DNA from 4 places in the Halalkalibacter sp. HAAS-P013 genome. Region 1 is predicted to be linked to each of the others. Evidence: riboswitches for the same ligand, from Rfam matches in the RefSeq annotation. Region 1 holds a riboswitch; each other region holds the start of a gene.
What was found. Region 1 has a riboswitch for thiamine pyrophosphate ahead of thiC (phosphomethylpyrimidine synthase ThiC). Riboswitches for the same ligand answer to the same signal wherever they lie in the genome.

Region 1 (4,215 bases):
ATCAAAAACATCATCAAGTGTCATATCTCCATTTTCTTTTAAGAAGTCTGCTAAAGCATTCGATTTACCATTTCCAGGAGTTAGATACTCTCCTAATAAAGTAACTGTAACTACAGGTGATGATCGGTATAACTCAACAGCATCCACCTTTAACTTACCTGATAATAATAAAGCTGCTGCAATTATATCTAAATTTTTTCCTGTAAATAAATCATGAATATTGTATGATGATGCCTTAGGCTTCTTAGCTTTAGGAGTCTTTGCATTTTGTTGATACGGATGATAAGGTGGGCCTACAGGTGGCCCTGGTGGTCTTCCATACCTGCCATACATGATGAAAAACACCCCCTGAAACTAGTTTATGTTCAGAGGGTACTTCGGTGAGACCAAATTCGAATATGATTTATGAAACTTAGTAATCTTTCCTTACTATATGACCTAGTAATATAAAGCTTCTACCTTTTGACAATGCAAACACCTTTTATAAAGTGGAGTACTTTCAAATGAATGGTGACACTTATTTTGTACGTCCTTTAAGTGAGTTTCCCAGAGATGCAGATCCTCCCTCAATTTATCAATTTTTCTTTGAATATCAGGCACCTTCACCACGAAAACCTCCTTGTTGTTTACTGGTAAATTTCTCCGCCAGACTTCTTAAACTGCTCAGCTTTTTCCTTCAAACCTTTTTCAATCGCTTCACTTGTTTCTAGTTTATTTTCTTTCGCATATTGACGAATGTCATGTGAAATTCTCATACTGCAAAACTTCGGTCCGCACATCGAGCAAAAATGGGCCGTTTTTGCCCCTTCAGCAGGCAGCGTTTCATCATGGTATTCTAGTGCACGTTCCGGATCAAGTGCTAGATTAAATTGGTCTCTCCAGCGGAATTCAAAACGAGCTTTTGATAAAGCGTCATCACGAACTCGTGCACCTGGATGCCCCTTCGCTAAATCAGCTGCATGAGCGGCAATTTTGTACGTAATGACCCCTTCACGTACATCTTCACGGTTTGGTAATCCGAGATGTTCTTTTGGTGTTACGTAGCAAAGCATCGCTGTACCAAACCAACCAATCATCGCCGCACCAATAGCTGATGTTATATGATCATATCCAGGAGCAATGTCAGTCGTTAATGGACCTAGTGTATAAAATGGTGCTTCGTGGCACATTTCCAACTGCTTATCCATGTTTTCTTTAATTAAGTGCATTGGTACATGTCCCGGTCCTTCCACCATGACTTGAACATCATGCTGCCAAGCTAGTTTTGTTAGTTCGCCAAGAGTTTCTAATTCGGCAAATTGCGCTTCATCATTTGCATCAGCAATGGATCCTGGTCGTAACCCATCTCCTAAAGAAAACGCAATATCATATGTTTTCATAATTTCGCAAATTTCTTCAAAATGAGTATATAAGAAGTTCTCTTGATGGTGATATAAACACCATTGTGCCATAATCGACCCACCTCGAGAAACAATACCTGTTAGACGTTTTGCCGTTAGTGGAACGTAACGCATGAGAACACCTGCATGGATTGTAAAGTAATCAACCCCTTGCTCTGCTTGTTCAATCAACGTATCACGATATACTTCCCACGTTAAATCCTCTGCAATCCCATTTACCTTCTCAAGTGCTTGGTACAGCGGAACCGTGCCAACAGGAACAGCAGAATTCCGAATGATCCACTCACGTGTTGTGTGAATGTTTTTACCTGTCGATAAATCCATCATCGTATCAGCACCCCAGCGCGTTGCCCAAGTCATTTTTTCAACTTCTTCTTCAATTGATGAAGAAACCGCAGAATTCCCAATATTCGCATTAATTTTCACATGAAAATTCCGTCCAATAATCATCGGTTCTGTTTCCGGATGGTTGATGTTTGCTGGGATAATCGCCCTACCACTCGCAACCTCCAAACGCACGAACTCAGGATCAAGATTTTCTCGTATTGCGATAAACTCCATTTCTGGTGTAATGATCCCTTTTTTTGCATAATGAAGCTGTGTTACATTTTTACCGTTTTTCGCACGCAACGGCTTTCGTTCTAACCCAGGGAAAATATGAGAATTGGCACGTGGGTCTTCAGCCGATATGTACCCATTATCCTCTGGTTTAATCTTACGCCCTTCGTACTCTTCCACATCATTTCGTTCTTGAATCCACGTGCTGCGTAGAGCAGGAAGCCCTTTTGTTATATCAACTTTGTAATGATGGTCCGTGTATGGACCACTTGTGTCATATACGCGAACTGGCGGATTTTCCTCTTCTCCAACCGTTCCTGATGTTGGACTTAATTCAATTTCTCGCATAGGTACTTGAATGTCAGACCTTGAACCTTGGACATACACTTTTTTACTGCCTGAAAAGCTAGACATAATGGAAATGTTTTTTTCGTTTAATGAAGGTGTGGACATTGATCTCTCTCCTTTTGAAATAGAAAGGACAAAATCTAGACCATAAAAAGGAAGGAAGCTGAAGATACATAAAAAAGCCGGAACCAAACAAATGGTTTGGACCCGGCTAATTGATAGAAGTATAGTCATAAAAAACTTTCTTAAACTTCCCCACGCTGGTATGAGCCAGATCAGGTCCAAAGGGTCAACAATCTTTATCGTTCATGTTTCTCAGCCCAACTCGTTGGACTCCCCTAGTTAATTCTATTAAATTAATTTATATTGTCATTATATAGTAATCTACAATAAATTCAAACACTTTTTTAGAATTTTTTTCATGCACCTCCATTCATTGCCTATGAACATTGGTTAAAAAAGTTACTTTGTGATAAAGTTTTTACGTATTATCGATTGAAAGGAGTCTTTATGAAACCAAACGTTCTTGTCTATATGAGAGTTGATGATCGAGTCATTAAAGAGTTAGAAGAAGAGTACGAGGTGACAAGTTTCCATAACCATGAATACATAGGAAATCCAGATTTTAACCTTGCATTAAAAAAAGCTGATGGCATTATTGGACTTGCATTAAAAGTAACGAAAGAACTATTAGACAACGCTCCCAATCTTAAAGTGGTTTGTAACGTATCCGTTGGCTATGATAACTTAGACCTTGAAGAATTAACGAAACGAAAAATTATAGCTACAAATACCCCAGGAGTCTTAGATGATACAACAGCGGATGCAATCTTCGGTCTACTGCTATCAACTGCTAGAAGAATTCCCGAATTAGATGAGTTTGTAAAGTCAGGGCAGTGGGATATTTCTCTTCAACCAGATCAATATGGTGTAGATGTACATCATAAAACTTTAGGTATTATCGGAATGGGGAATATTGGCCGAGCTATAGCGAGAAGAGCTCATTTCGGTTTCGGGATGGATATTCTTTACCATAACCGTTCAAGAAACAAAGAGGCTGAAGAATTGTATCAAGCAGTTTATTGTGAATTAGATGATCTTCTTGCGCAATCAGATTTTGTTTGTTTGATGGTTCCAGCTACGAAAGAAACGGAAAAAATGATGGGAGTAAAAGAGTTTCAGAAAATGAAAAAAAGTGCTATTTTCATAAATGGATCACGTGGACAAAATGTCGATGAAGAGGCTCTTTATCATGCTTTAGTCAAAAAAGAAATCCATGCAGCTGGTATCGATGTGTTCGCAAAGGAACCAACCAATCCAGATAATTCCCTTTTAACTTTAAAAAATATTGTTACTTTGCCACATATCGGTTCTTCAACAACGGAGTGTGAATATAACATGTCAAAACTAGCGGCTAAAAATTTACGAGCCACTTTGAGAGGAGAAAAACCACCGAGCTTGCTAAATGAAAAGTCTTGGTCGGATAAATAAGAAAATGAGGTTGTCTCAAAATTAAGTTTCAGACCCCAAGCACTTTATGGTACTCACAATGGGGTCTGATTTTTTTGATTTAGCGGTTTTGCAAATAAGCATCAAGAATTTGTTTTATTCGCTCTGATTCCTCTGAACGAATAATATAATGGTCTCCATCTAATTGAGCCGAAACTTGCTGCACTCCTTGTTGTTTTAAAAAACTAACAACATCATCTACATTTTCAGATTCGGTGAGGAGTAGCTTTTTCCCAACAAATTCTTCATTTACATATATGTCGTAAGCATCATGCTCACCTTTTATATCTCCATCGAAATCAGCGTCAAATAATCCTAAAAAAGGGAACTGATAACTACCCGTACTAGCACCTGACTGTCCGAAAAACATCGGCATTTTCTTCTTCAACTCCTTTTTTGA
Region 2 (4,215 bases), on a different contig from region 1:
CATCGTTGAAGGACCACTGGCAACACTCGTAATTCCAATCTTTATTTATATGACTTCCATGGGGATGATCACAACAAGTACCTTTTCTTTGGCGATGCAAAATCAAGGCCACCGTGCGGGTAGCGCGAGTGCGGTGCTAGGTACGCTTTCCTTATTCCTCGGCTCAATGGTTTCCCCACTTGTTGGGATTAACGAAACGACGGCGGTACCGATGGGAGCCATTTTGTTTTTTACTTCAATGCTTGGGGCTATTGCTTTCTTTAAGCTGACAAACATGCAGCAGGTCGAACCGAGTGTAAAAAGGAAGGTAGGAGGATGATGCCAAAAGGCTGTTCACCCGGCCTATATGTCTTGAATACATGCTTACAAGTAACGCGGACAAACTACTATTGATACAAGTTTAGGAGGAATGGGAATGAGATATTTGTTTTCTATTTTATTTGCAGTTTTGCTCACGTTAACGGGATGTGGAGCAAACAATGAAGCGGTGGAAGAACCGGTTCAAGAGGAAGCTACTGAGGAAGTACAAGAAGGGGCAGAGGGTGTAGAGGAAACCTATGCAACGATTGTGATAAGTGAAGAAGAACCTGAAAATATCCTAAGTGAGGATACGGTATCGTTCGAACAAGGACAAACGCTTATGGATGTGATGGATGAACATTATGACATTACAACAGCGTATGAAGGTGCGTTTATTTCAGGAATTAACGAAATTGAAGCAGATGATGAAACATCAAGTTATTGGCTCTATACGATCAACGGAGAAGAAGCGTTAGTAGGGGCAGCTGAATACGAACTTGAACATGGAGACTTGATTCATTTTCATTACGCTTCGATTGAATAGGCATGTCAATTCGCCGAATTACGTTGCTAGCCATGCTCAGTGCCCTTTGTGTGGTTGGCCGAATGGCTTTTGCTCATATTCCTAATGTTCAACCGGTTACGTCCATTATTATAATCACAGCGATGTTTATGGGCCCGGTCAATGGCCTCATTCTAGGTTTTGTCAGTACGGTATTAACGAATATGACATTAGGAACAGGCATATGGACCTTTTGGCAAATCATTTCTTGGTCCGTGATTGGGCTTGTCTCAGGCTGGATGGGAAGAGTTCATACAAAGTGGGGCATCCCTTTCCTTGTTCTAATCATGTACGCAGGATTTTGTGGTTATTTTTATGGATTTGTCATCTCACTGAATATGCTGTTCATTAGCGATCGCTTTATAGCGTATTACTTAGCTGGGCTCCCATTTGACACAAACCATGCGATAGGGAATATGATTTTCTTTTCACTCCTTTATCCGATCATGAGCAGGATTTTTGTTCATTATTTAAAGAAAGGTCCATTTACATCCATATAATGCGAAGTGTTAGAGGGCTTTTGAAAAGTAAGATCTTTATAACAGAGGGAAAAGGGTTAAGATACACACTGTATGAGACGGAAATCGTTAGGATTTTCGTCTCATTTTTCAGGCTTTCTAGGAGAATTGAGTCATTATGAAGCAGATGAAAGCCCGTTCGCTGTTATAGCAAGGAGAAAAAGGTTCACATGGGTCAAGACGAGTGATTGCTCCATTCTGACTTAGGGGGGCTAATTGTATTAAATAGTTTGAAAGAACGGAATATTGCACAAAGTCAAAATGTGTGATAAGCTTTCTTAGGAAAAATTATGAATAGTAATAGGGGAGCTATGAGGTTGGCTGAGAGGATATCCCGATGAAGATATCGACCCTTTAACCTGATCTGGGTAATGCCAGCGGAGGGATGTTTATTAGAATTACATGTTGACATGTAAAGTCTACACGCCTCTGTGGTGTGTAGACTTTTTTTGTGAAAGGAGGGTTTCATGGAACGTTTGCGTCAGTCGATCTGTTCAGCTGCTCCAGCGATCATCGCCATTATTATGTTTCTTGTCGTGTGGGAAGTGGCTGTGTGGATTTGGGACGTTGAAAACTGGATCTTACCAGCGCCAAGCTTGATCGTTCTTACGTTATTTGACACGTGGCATCTATTACCTGAACATATCTGGATGACCACAAAAGAAGCGCTGCTTGGTTTCTTATTAGGAATTATCGTTGCGTTAGTAATGGCTTTTATTTTAGATTTTTCACCGCTTTTACGTAAAAGTTTTTATCCGATTCTCTTATTCTCGCAAACGATTCCTATAATAGCGATTGCACCTTTGCTCATTATTTGGTTTGGATATGGAATTTTGCCTAAAGTTCTCGTCGTCGCATTAGTCACTTTTTTTCCGGTAGTCGTTAGTCTCGTTGAGGGACTGCAATCAAGTGATCGCGATATGATCCGACTTGTTCGGTCGATGGGGGGATCGCACCTGCAGGTATTTTCCTCTGTTAGGTTCCCGCACGCATTACCTTACTTATTTACAGGATTGAGAATTGGCGCTACATATAGTGTATTGGCAGCGGTGATTTCAGAGTGGGTCGGTGCAAGTTCTGGATTAGGAATTTATCTAATCAAAGCTCAAAGCTCGTTTGCGACAGATAGGGTATTCGTCGTTATTGTGCTTATCTCACTATTGAGCTGCCTTTTATTTTTAGTTGTTGTCTTACTCGGCAGACTCATGATGCCGTGGAAACACAAGTCTCAAAAAAAATAAACGAATTAAGTTGAGGAGAGAGTTCGATGTCAAAAAAGCTAAGTGCATTTTTGTTTTTCATTATCATGCTTGCGTTAGTTGGTTGTAACCAAGCAGAAGAGTCAAGCCAAGGGGAAGCAGTTGAATCTGAAGCAGGGGAAGAGGCACCGTCCGAATCTACAGAGTTAATGGAAGCAACGTTTATATTAGATTGGGTACCTAACACAAATCATACGGGTATTTATGTCGCTAGAGAAAAAGGGTTCTTTGAAGAGGAAGGGATTGATTTAACAATTATCGAACCAGCCATGGAAGGTGCCGTACCAGTTGTAGCAGCAGGACAAGCTGATTTTGGGATTGGATCTCAGACAGGCGTTACAATTGCTAGATCAACCGGTATTCCAGTCGTTTCGATTGCTGCAGTCATTCAGGAGCACACATCTGGTTTTGCTTCTCCAGTGGAAAAAGAGATTACTTCACCAGAGGATTTTGAAGGAAAGACATATGGTGGATTTGGAGGTGCTGAAGAAGAGGCGATTTTGGAAACCGTATTAAAACAGCATGAGGTTGATCCTTCTTCGGTAGATAATGTCATCGTTGGATCTGCTGACTTTTTTGCTAATACGAAAAGAGACATAGATTTTCAATGGATTTTTTATGGGTGGACAGGAATTGAAGCTGAAGTTCGTGGTGAGGACATTAATATGATTTATCTGAAAGATATTGATCCTGTCTTTAATTATTATTCGCCGGTTATTTTTAGCAGTGAAGCTGTGATTGAAGAGCAGCCTGAGTTAGTTGAAAAATTTGTAAGAGCTGTCTCGAAAGGATATGAATTTGCGATTGAGCAGCCATCAGAAGCAGCGGAAATCTTAATTTCAGCTAGCCCAGAAACAAATGAAGAACTGATTCGTGCATCACAAGAGTGGCTAAGTCCACGCTACAAAGGGGATGCAGAAAAATGGGGCATTCAAGAGGAACATATTTGGAATGATTTTTCAGAGTGGCTGCTTGAAGCAGGTTTGATTGAAACAGAAGTAACAGAAGAAGCGATGACAAATACGTTCTTGCCTTAATGAAAGGTTGTAGTCGATATGGAAATCAGCATTCGTAATCTCTGTCATTCGTTTGACGGGCAACCTGTCATCAAAAGAATAAACCTTTCTCTTCAAAAAGGTGAATTTGTTTCATTAATTGGACCAAGTGGTTGTGGCAAAAGCACCTTGTTTAATCTCATTACGGGTCTTGAAGTTCCCTATGAGGGAGAAATTTTATTTGACGGTAAGGATATGAAAGGGAAACGTGGGCATAGCAGTTATATGATGCAAAAGGACTTATTGTTCCCATGGAAAACTGTACTTGAAAATGTCCTTCTAGGTCCTAAGGTAACAAGACACCAAACAGAACAAGCAAAAGAAGAGGCCCTTACTCTTTTTCCTTTGTTTGGTTTAGAAGGATATGAGCAATATTATCCGGATGTGTTATCAGGAGGAATGAAGCAGAGGGCTGCGCTACTACGAACGTTCTTGCATAAAAAAGAACTCATGCTATTAGATGAGCCTTTTGGCGCGTTAGATGCGTTAACTCGTGAGAAAATGCATAGTTGGCTTTTGCA
Region 3 (4,215 bases), on a different contig from region 1:
AAAGAGATACAATCGTTCTTAATATGAAAGCTAACGATAAAGCTTCAGCGATAGATGAATTAGTTAAAAAGCTAGACGACGCTGGAAGATTAAATAATGCAGCTGAATACAAAAAAGCAATACTTGCAAGGGAGGAACAAAGCACAACGGGTCTTGGCGATGGAATTGCAATCCCTCACGCAAAAAGTGAGGCTGTTAAAACCCCATCGATTGCTTTTGGCCGCTCAGATAGCGGATTAGATTATGAAGCACTGGATGGTCAACCTACTCACCTATTCTTTATGATTGCTGCATCAGCTGGAGCAAATGAAGAGCATTTAGCAACGTTATCGCGTTTGTCTACGTTTTTAATGGATGAGGCTTTCCGTAATGCTTTATTAGAAGCAAAGTCAGAGGCTGATGTTGTCGCTGCTATTGATAAAAAAGAACAAGAGCAATTAGATAAAGAAGAAGCAGAGAAAACACCGGCAAAAGATGGGTATGATCTGTTAGCCGTTACAGGCTGTCCAACAGGAATTGCTCATACGTTTATGGCGGCAGATGCACTAAAAGATGAAGCGAAAAAACAAGGATTAACTATTAAAGTTGAAACAAATGGTTCTGGTGGAGTGAAAGATCAATTAACTCCAGATGAAATCGAAAATGCTCAAGCTATTATCGTTGCAGCGAGCACAAAAGTGGAAATGGATCGCTTCTCTGGTAAAAAAGTTATTGAAGTGCCAGTCACAGATGGAATCCGCCGCACAAAAGAACTTGTTGATCAAGCTAAGTCTGGGAATGTTCCAGTGTATAAAGGGTCAGGCGGTTCTGGTGGAAACAACGAAAATCAAGAAAAAGGAAAAGCTGGTGGCGGATTTTATAAACACTTAATGAATGGTGTTTCGAATATGCTCCCGTTTGTTGTCGGTGGAGGTATTTTAATCGCGCTTTCCTTCTTAATTGACATTGACCTGAATAATGAGTTTGCACAAATGTTAATGGACATTGGTGGAGGAACGGCCTTTGCACTAATGATTCCGGTTCTAGCTGCCTTTATCGCGATGAGTATTGCTGATCGTCCTGGTTTTGCAGCTGGTATGGTTGGTGGTTTAATTGCTGTAAATGGAGATGCTGGTTTCTTAGGTGGGTTGATTGCTGGTTTCTTAGGTGGTTATATTGCTCTACTTGTAAAGAAATTACTAGCTGGCTTACCACAACAACTGAGCGGTATTACGACGATTTTGTTCTATCCGGTCTTTAATATTTTCTTAACAGGTATGATCATGTTACTTCTTGTTACACCACTTAGCGCGATCAACCGTGGGCTTGAAGGCTGGTTAGGCGGCATGGGAACAACAAATATGATTTTACTCGGAATCATTCTTGGTGGAATGATGGCGATTGACATGGGTGGTCCAATTAACAAAGCTGCCTTTACTTTTGGTATCGCGATGATTGATGCGGGTAACTTTGGACCTCACGCTGCTGTTATGGCAGGCGGGATGGTTCCACCACTTGGAATAGCTTTAGCAACAACATTCTTCAAGCGTAAGTTTACGAAGCAAGAGCAAGAAGCAGGTAAGACAAATTATATTTTAGGTGCATCCTTTATTACAGAAGGTGCCATTCCGTTTGCTGCAGCTGATCCGGGTCGAGTTATTCCAGCTTGTGTGGCTGGGGCAGCAGTAGCAGGTGGGCTTACAGCATTATTTGGAATTGGATTGCCTGCTCCGCATGGTGGAATATTTGTAATCGGACTTGTGTCTGGTGGTTGGTTTATGTATTTATTAGCTATTGTTCTTGGTGCTATTGTGACAGCATTAGTTTTAGGAACTTGGAAGAAGAAGACTGTATAAATAGGGTGATAAGGGCAGTGTCAAAAGGTCAAAAAACGGACCTTTTAACACTGCCTCTTTTTCTTTGTACTTCTTTGCTTCTTACTAGTTTACGTAAAATAAATTCAGTATAATAAAATAATATCATTTCATGAAAGTAGGTCTTTAGATGATCAACCCAAAACTAAAAGAGATTGAAAAGAGTTGGTTATTAGATGCAAGCATTGAAGTTATCCAAACAGGCTGAAAAATGGCCAGTCTTTGCTTATGAAATCGGATAAGACTAGAGAGGATCTTGATATCATCGTTTTTCCTAATAATCTTGGGGCAGCAATTCCAGCAAAGGCGGGTTATCCATCTATTACAGTTCCAGCAGGTTATACAGGAGAAGGAGAACCGGTAGGGATTACGTTCACAGGAAAAGCATTTACAGAGAATAAGTTAATCGAGGTTGCAGCTGCGTTTGAGAAGTTGGGAAATATAAGAAGAAACCCAACCTTTTAGAAGAATATGATATAATATAACAGACAATTTCAAGCAATATCCACTAGGGGTGTCGAGTGACTGAGAGAGGGTAATCCTCAACTCTTAGAACCTGATCTAGTTTAAACTAGCGTAGGGAAGTGGCTGTAATAATGTGAGATTATTTGTGCTCATTTTATATTGACACCTTTCCTTCTCTTGTGGATAAAAACAAAAGGAGGTTTTTTTATGTCTAGAGATCGTTTATTAACAATGATTGAAGTGGCAGTGATGACAGGTTTAGCGATTGTCTTAAGTAATGTAAAGTTTGGGGCACTTTGGGCAATGGGGGGGTCAATTTCGTTGATTATGGTTCCTATTTTTATTATTTCCTTTAGACGAGGTTGGAAAGTGGGTGTAGTAACAGGATTATTAGTCGGATTATTAAATCTGCTGTTTGGGGGATATGTTGTACACCCGATACAGTTAATACTAGATTATCCATTAGCGTACCTTGTATTAGGCTTAGCGAGCATATTCATGTTGAAAAAAGGCTTGGTTCCTAGCACGGCAGCTATTGTATCAGGGTTGTTATTTGCTACGACTCTGCGCTTTTTTAGTCACTTTACATCAGGTGTAGTGTGGTTTGGAGAATATGCTCCAGATGGAATGAATGCCAGCCTGTACTCTTTTTATTATAATATCTCATATTTAATACCGGAGATGTTACTAACGCTTGCCATATTAATTTTACTTTCAAAGAAGTATCCTCAGTTCTTCTTGGCAAAACGTCAAAGTAATGTTTCAGATGCAGCATAAAAGGATTAGGTAAAAAACGGCTTATGTGACGAGGGCACTGAAAAAAGGTAAAGCTGACCTTTCAGTGCCCTCCATGTGAGTCGTTTTTTGTTGGCGTAAAAAGGTTAAAATCTCTTCAATTTGTGTAAATTAAAAAAGATTACAAAATGGACGGGTGATAATAAGATGGTATATCTTTTACTCTTAATAGGCTTTGGGTTACTTATTAAAGGGGCGGATTATTTTATTGATGGTTCGTCTAATATTGCTGCATTGTTTCGTGTTCCACCTCTTATTGTAGGCTTAACAATTGTGGCGTTTGGTACAGGTGCCCCTGAAGCAACAGTTAGTATCATTGCTGCTTTAGAAGGGAATGCGGATGTCACAATCGGTAACATTGTTGGTAGTAATTTATTAAATATGTCATTAGTTGTTGGGATCACTGCATTTATTTTTCCTTTGTCTGTGGAAAGGCCAACAATAAAAAAGGAAATTCCATTTGCTTTTCTTGCTACGGTTGCATTACTCGTAGTTATGAGTGATAGAGTTCTCCAATTTACAAATGAAAATTTTATTACTCGAAGTGATGGAATTATCTTCTTGTTATTTTTTGCTATATTTTTGTATTATGTAATTGAAGCTGCCAGGAATAGCCGTGAAGAGAATATTGGAGAAAACAAAAACATTGACCAAACTGGAGGATGGGGTAAGAACATTCTTATTACATTTGGAGGTTTGGCTGCAATTGTATTAGGCGGATATTTGGTTGTAGAAAGTAGTACGGATATTGCTTTACGCTTTGGGATGAGTGAGACCTTAGTAGGACTAACAATAGTTGCTATAGGATCTTCTTTGCCAGAGCTAATTACATCAATAACTGCTGCAATGAAACAACAAAGTGAGATTGCCTTAGGGAATATTGTTGGAAGCTCAATCTTTAATGTGTTATTTGTCCTTGGGATCGCATCTATTATCTCTCCCTTGCCGGTGAATGATAAATTATTTTTTGATATATTTGTGCTACTTGTGTTAACGATTATCTTGTTTATCTTCTCTCGTACACATTATAAAGTGAAAAAATATGAGGGGATGGCTTTAACGATATTTTATATAATATATTTAATATATATTATTATGAGAA
Region 4 (4,215 bases), on a different contig from region 1:
CGATTAGCTGATGGATTGAAAAAAGAACTATCTGAATTGATTCAAGCATTAAAGCTAAAAGAAAAAGAGTTTGATGATGTTCTAAAAATGGGTCGCACTCATTTGCAAGATGCGGTACCAATTAGACTTGGACAAGAATTTGGCGCTTATCAGCGTGTTCTTAGTCGGGACCTTGGTCGAATTGAGAGATCTGTTGGGCATTTATATGAAGTGAATATGGGTGCAACAGCAGTTGGTACAGGGCTAAATGCAAAACCCGAGTATATTAAAAAAATAGCAGATTACTTAGCAGATATTACAGGTTATCCATTTGAAACTGCAGAGGATTTAGTAGATGCAACACAAAATACAGATGCTTATACGGAAGTTTCAAGTGCTCTTAAAATTATGGCTATTAATTTATCGAAGATGGCCAATGACTTACGCTTAATGAGTTCTGGACCACGTACGGGGATTAACGAAATTAATCTGCCACCAAGACAGCCGGGTTCTTCAATTATGCCTGGGAAAGTAAATCCTGTTATGTGTGAAGTTGTAAACCAAATTTCATTCCAAGTAATTGGAAATGATCATACGATAAGTTTAGCTTCCGAGGCTGGTCAATTAGAGCTAAATGTCATGGAGCCCGTTTTGGTGTTTAATTTATTACAGTCCTTTTCAATTTTACAAAATGGAATCAGTGTTTTTAGAAAATATGCCATTGAGGGAATGACTGCTAATGTAGAACATTGCCGTCAGATGGTTGAAAGAAGTGTTGGAATTGTAACAGCAATTAATCCTCATGTAGGTTATGAGGTAGCTTCAAGGGTGGCGAAAGAAGCAATTCAATCAAATCGACCAGTTAGGGAAATTTGTCTTGAAAGAGGAATTTTATCGGAAGAGGAATTGAATGAAATTTTGGATCCAAAGGAAATGACGAATCCTGGAATTGCTGGTTCGAGGTTTATAGATGGTGAAAAGTGAGATTCATTGACTCATGTATAGAAGGTACTTAAAAAGGTAAAACCCCCTTTTTAAGTGCCTATTTTTATTTTACTAAAACATAGTACAAATATCTCTCTTTCTGCTATAATGTAGTAATTTAGTGGGCCGGAAGATGTGAGGCATCTTTCTTTTTTGTGTGAAAAAAATTGAAACGTCTAAGGGGTTATTTTCGTCTAATACTATAGGCTAAAGTGCTTAAAAGAGAGGGAGGGGAAAGATGAAGCGAATTACTTTTATTATTGGGATTCTTTTTATAGTTTCAGCCTGTACCCAAGCTCCGTTAGAGAGTCAACCTTTGCCAAGAAGTTTTGAATATCAACCAATTAAGCGAGATGTTTCAACCTCTTTCTTTACAGGATCAGATATTACACCTATACAAAATGAACATGGTGTTACGGATATTATAGGTTGGTATGACGATGATACGATCTTGTATTTGCAAGAACAAGAAGAGCGATCGAGTCTTTATAAACATCATCTAACTACAGGACAGTCATTTAGTTTTGTTGAGATGGGCGGGTGGATTACAGATGTCCGTGCTAATGCAGACTATTCTTTGTTTGCTGTTTCGCATATAACGGTTGATAACGAGGCACACTTAGCTATTATTAACCGTAACGGTGAAGTAAGGCAGACTATCAAAGATTACGGCGAAGAATATAGCGTATACTGGAATCCATATAAACTTGATACGTTTATTTTGATTGCTTTTTTACCAGATTGGGATTTTGAAACGTATGTTGTTGATGTAACGGAAACGAAAGTGAAAAGCATCGATTTGGAACAGTCATATGTACAATGGATTTCGTCTACCGATATCGGGTATTTAAAATGGGAAGAGCTCGAACCTAATTTTCAAGCTCCTCTATATGAAGTCAATGTAAATAGTGGGGAAGTTAAGAAATGGAAGGATGCTGTAATTGCATATATGAGCTTCCCGGATGGTCTCTCTCTCTCTGTAACAGTGGGATCTGTGTATGACCTGTATTCCACATACACGTTTTATGAAGAACAACATCCTTTTAGGCAAATTGAAATGCCAATACTTAACACGTATTCGGAACAATGGTGGATCCCCTATTACTCTTATGATAATGGCCATGGAATCTTTTATTACTTAAGACCACAATATAGTAGTGATTTCTTTAGTTACACAGATGGTTTTGAATTAATTGCCTACGATGTACAAAACGATGCTGAGGAAAAACTGACTGTCTTAGAACGGCATGTTCCAATTCATGTTTCACCTGAAGGTTCTTTCTTGCTTTTTGGAGATCGTTTCGAGATGGTTATGGACTTGTCTGAGGGGACGTCTATTCCTCTTTTAGAAGAGCCCGAAGAATAAGTTGTTAACTTGTCCTCTTGCTTTTTTTAGTCAGTATGTCATAATAAATGTATAACTAGTATGTATAGACTAGGGGTGTCCACATAAGTGGACTGAGAAAAAGGTTACCCTTTTACCCTCATACCTGATCTGGATCACGCCAGCGTAGGGAAGTCATCTGAGCCGTATTCCGTATGTTCGGATGCGGCTTTTTTTCGATTTTATGTATAAAAAGGTGGGTTACTCATGAGAGAGTTTAAGTTATACGCGATTACAGGTGAAGAATTTCATCAAGGTAGAGACCTTGTAGAAGTTATGGAAGAAGCAATTCTTGGTGGTGTTGATATTATCCAGCTGCGAGATAAAACGAGTAGCAAAAGAGATGTGCTAAAAAAAGCAAAGTCGCTACGTGAATTAACGAGAAAGCATGATGTGTTGTTTATTGTGAATGACCACATTGATGTTGCTCTTGCAGTTGATGCTGATGGCATACACATTGGCCAGGATGATTTACCTCTTGCTGAAGCAAGGAAGATCATGGGGCAGGATAAAATAATCGGACTTTCGACTCACGAAATTGAGGAAGCTCGCGAGGCTGAAGCGGGTGGAGCTGATTACATTGGTGTTGGGCCGATTTTTCATACTAATAGTAAAGTGGATGTTGTCGATCCTGTTACAACTGAGTATATTAAGCAAGTTGTTGCAGAGATCAATATTCCGTTTGTAGCGATCGGCGGAATTAAGTTGCACAATGTAGACCAAGTACTAGATGCAGGTGCAACTAGGGTTTGTATGATTTCTGAAATTGTTGGTGCAGAAGATGTTAAGGGTGTTTGTCAGCAATTCTCAAAAATATTAGCTGAAAAAGGGTGAATAGTAGATGCGTTTAATTATAAATGGGGAAGAACATAACGTTGACGTTTCCAACCTTGAAGAAGTGGTGTCGCATTTTGAACTCGAACCACATCTTGTTGTAACAGAGGTAGATGGAAAAATTATTGAAAGTACCAATTGGTCAGTAACTGAACTAAAAGAAGGTATGAGAATTGAACTTGTTCAATTTGTTGGAGGTGGCTGAGATGAAGAAAAATAAATTAACGATTGCAGGAAAAGAATTATCTTCGCGTTTTTTTCTCGGGACTGGTAGGTATCCAAATCCATTTGTCCAAAATGAAGCGATTAAGGCATCTGAAGCAGAGGTGTTGACGTTTGCTATTAGAAGAGTCAATCTAGGAGCTCCGAACGAGGATGCTATATTACAACATTTAGAAGGTATGTCTTTTACCTACTTACCTAACACATCAGGTGCGAAAACAGCAGAAGAGGCAATCCGAATTGCGAGATTGGCAAAGGCTTCAGGTTTGAGTGATTGGATTAAAGTAGAAATTAGTGTAGATGAGAAAACGCTGCTTCCTGATCCGATTGAAACACTGAAAGCAACAGAAGTACTAGCAAAAGAGGGATTTGTTGTTTTGCCATATACATCTGATGATCCAGTTCTTTGTAAAAGATTAGAGGAAGCTGGAGCAGCAGCAGTCATGCCAGGAGGTGCTCCGATTGGAACGGGACTTGGCATATTAAATCCTTATAATTTAGAGCTCATTATTGAACAAGCAAATGTGCCAATTATCGTCGATGCAGGCCTTGGTTCTGCAATGGACGTTGCACAAGCGATGGAATTAGGTGCAGATGGTGTATTAATGAATACCCCTGTAGCAAAGGCTAAGGACCCGGTTAAGATGGCTCGAGCGATGAAATATGCAATTGAAGCAGGGAGACTTTCCTACGAAGCAGGGAGAATTACGAAGAAGAAGTATGCTACAGCTAGTAGCGGGTTAGCAACATTCGTTTCAAAGTAGTAAGAGCAGGGGGGAGACATGTGCAAGAGAAAGTAATTATTCTTGGAG

Region 2: it holds a riboswitch for thiamine pyrophosphate, as region 1 does, so the genes downstream of both, AC1FXP_RS18755 (ABC transporter permease) here and thiC (phosphomethylpyrimidine synthase ThiC) in region 1, are expected to answer to the same signal.
Region 3: it holds a riboswitch for thiamine pyrophosphate, as region 1 does, so the genes downstream of both, thiT (energy-coupled thiamine transporter ThiT) here and thiC (phosphomethylpyrimidine synthase ThiC) in region 1, are expected to answer to the same signal.
Region 4: it holds a riboswitch for thiamine pyrophosphate, as region 1 does, so the genes downstream of both, thiE (thiamine phosphate synthase) here and thiC (phosphomethylpyrimidine synthase ThiC) in region 1, are expected to answer to the same signal.

The regions. Positions count from the first base shown of each region.
Region 1 is NZ_JBWQTU010000001.1:56,844-61,058, reverse strand. Features, by position in the region: gene AC1FXP_RS00335 (hypothetical protein) at 1-333, opposite strand, end outside; gene thiC (phosphomethylpyrimidine synthase ThiC) at 627-2,411, opposite strand; TPP riboswitch at 2,542-2,656, opposite strand; gene AC1FXP_RS00325 (2-hydroxyacid dehydrogenase) at 2,817-3,797, shown strand; gene AC1FXP_RS00320 (hypothetical protein) at 3,877-4,191, opposite strand.
Region 2 is NZ_JBWQTU010000015.1:18,226-22,440, reverse strand. Features, by position in the region: gene AC1FXP_RS18770 (Bcr/CflA family efflux MFS transporter) at 1-319, shown strand, start outside; gene AC1FXP_RS18765 (DUF4430 domain-containing protein) at 416-844, shown strand; gene AC1FXP_RS18760 (ECF transporter S component) at 847-1,362, shown strand; TPP riboswitch at 1,673-1,784, shown strand; gene AC1FXP_RS18755 (ABC transporter permease) at 1,848-2,621, shown strand; gene AC1FXP_RS18750 (ABC transporter substrate-binding protein) at 2,648-3,676, shown strand; gene AC1FXP_RS18745 (ABC transporter ATP-binding protein) at 3,695-4,215, shown strand, end outside.
Region 3 is NZ_JBWQTU010000011.1:68,454-72,668, reverse strand. Features, by position in the region: gene AC1FXP_RS15150 (PTS fructose transporter subunit IIABC) at 1-1,835, shown strand, start outside; partial or broken gene AC1FXP_RS15145 (amidase family protein) at 2,091-2,318, shown strand; TPP riboswitch at 2,354-2,453, shown strand; gene thiT (energy-coupled thiamine transporter ThiT) at 2,526-3,095, shown strand; gene AC1FXP_RS15135 (calcium/sodium antiporter) at 3,261-4,215, shown strand, end outside.
Region 4 is NZ_JBWQTU010000002.1:337,707-341,921, reverse strand. Features, by position in the region: gene aspA (aspartate ammonia-lyase) at 1-963, shown strand, start outside; gene AC1FXP_RS05615 (membrane lipoprotein lipid attachment site-containing protein) at 1,202-2,329, shown strand; TPP riboswitch at 2,391-2,497, shown strand; gene thiE (thiamine phosphate synthase) at 2,555-3,181, shown strand; gene thiS (sulfur carrier protein ThiS) at 3,189-3,386, shown strand; gene AC1FXP_RS05600 (thiazole synthase) at 3,388-4,167, shown strand; gene thiO (glycine oxidase ThiO) at 4,188-4,215, shown strand, end outside.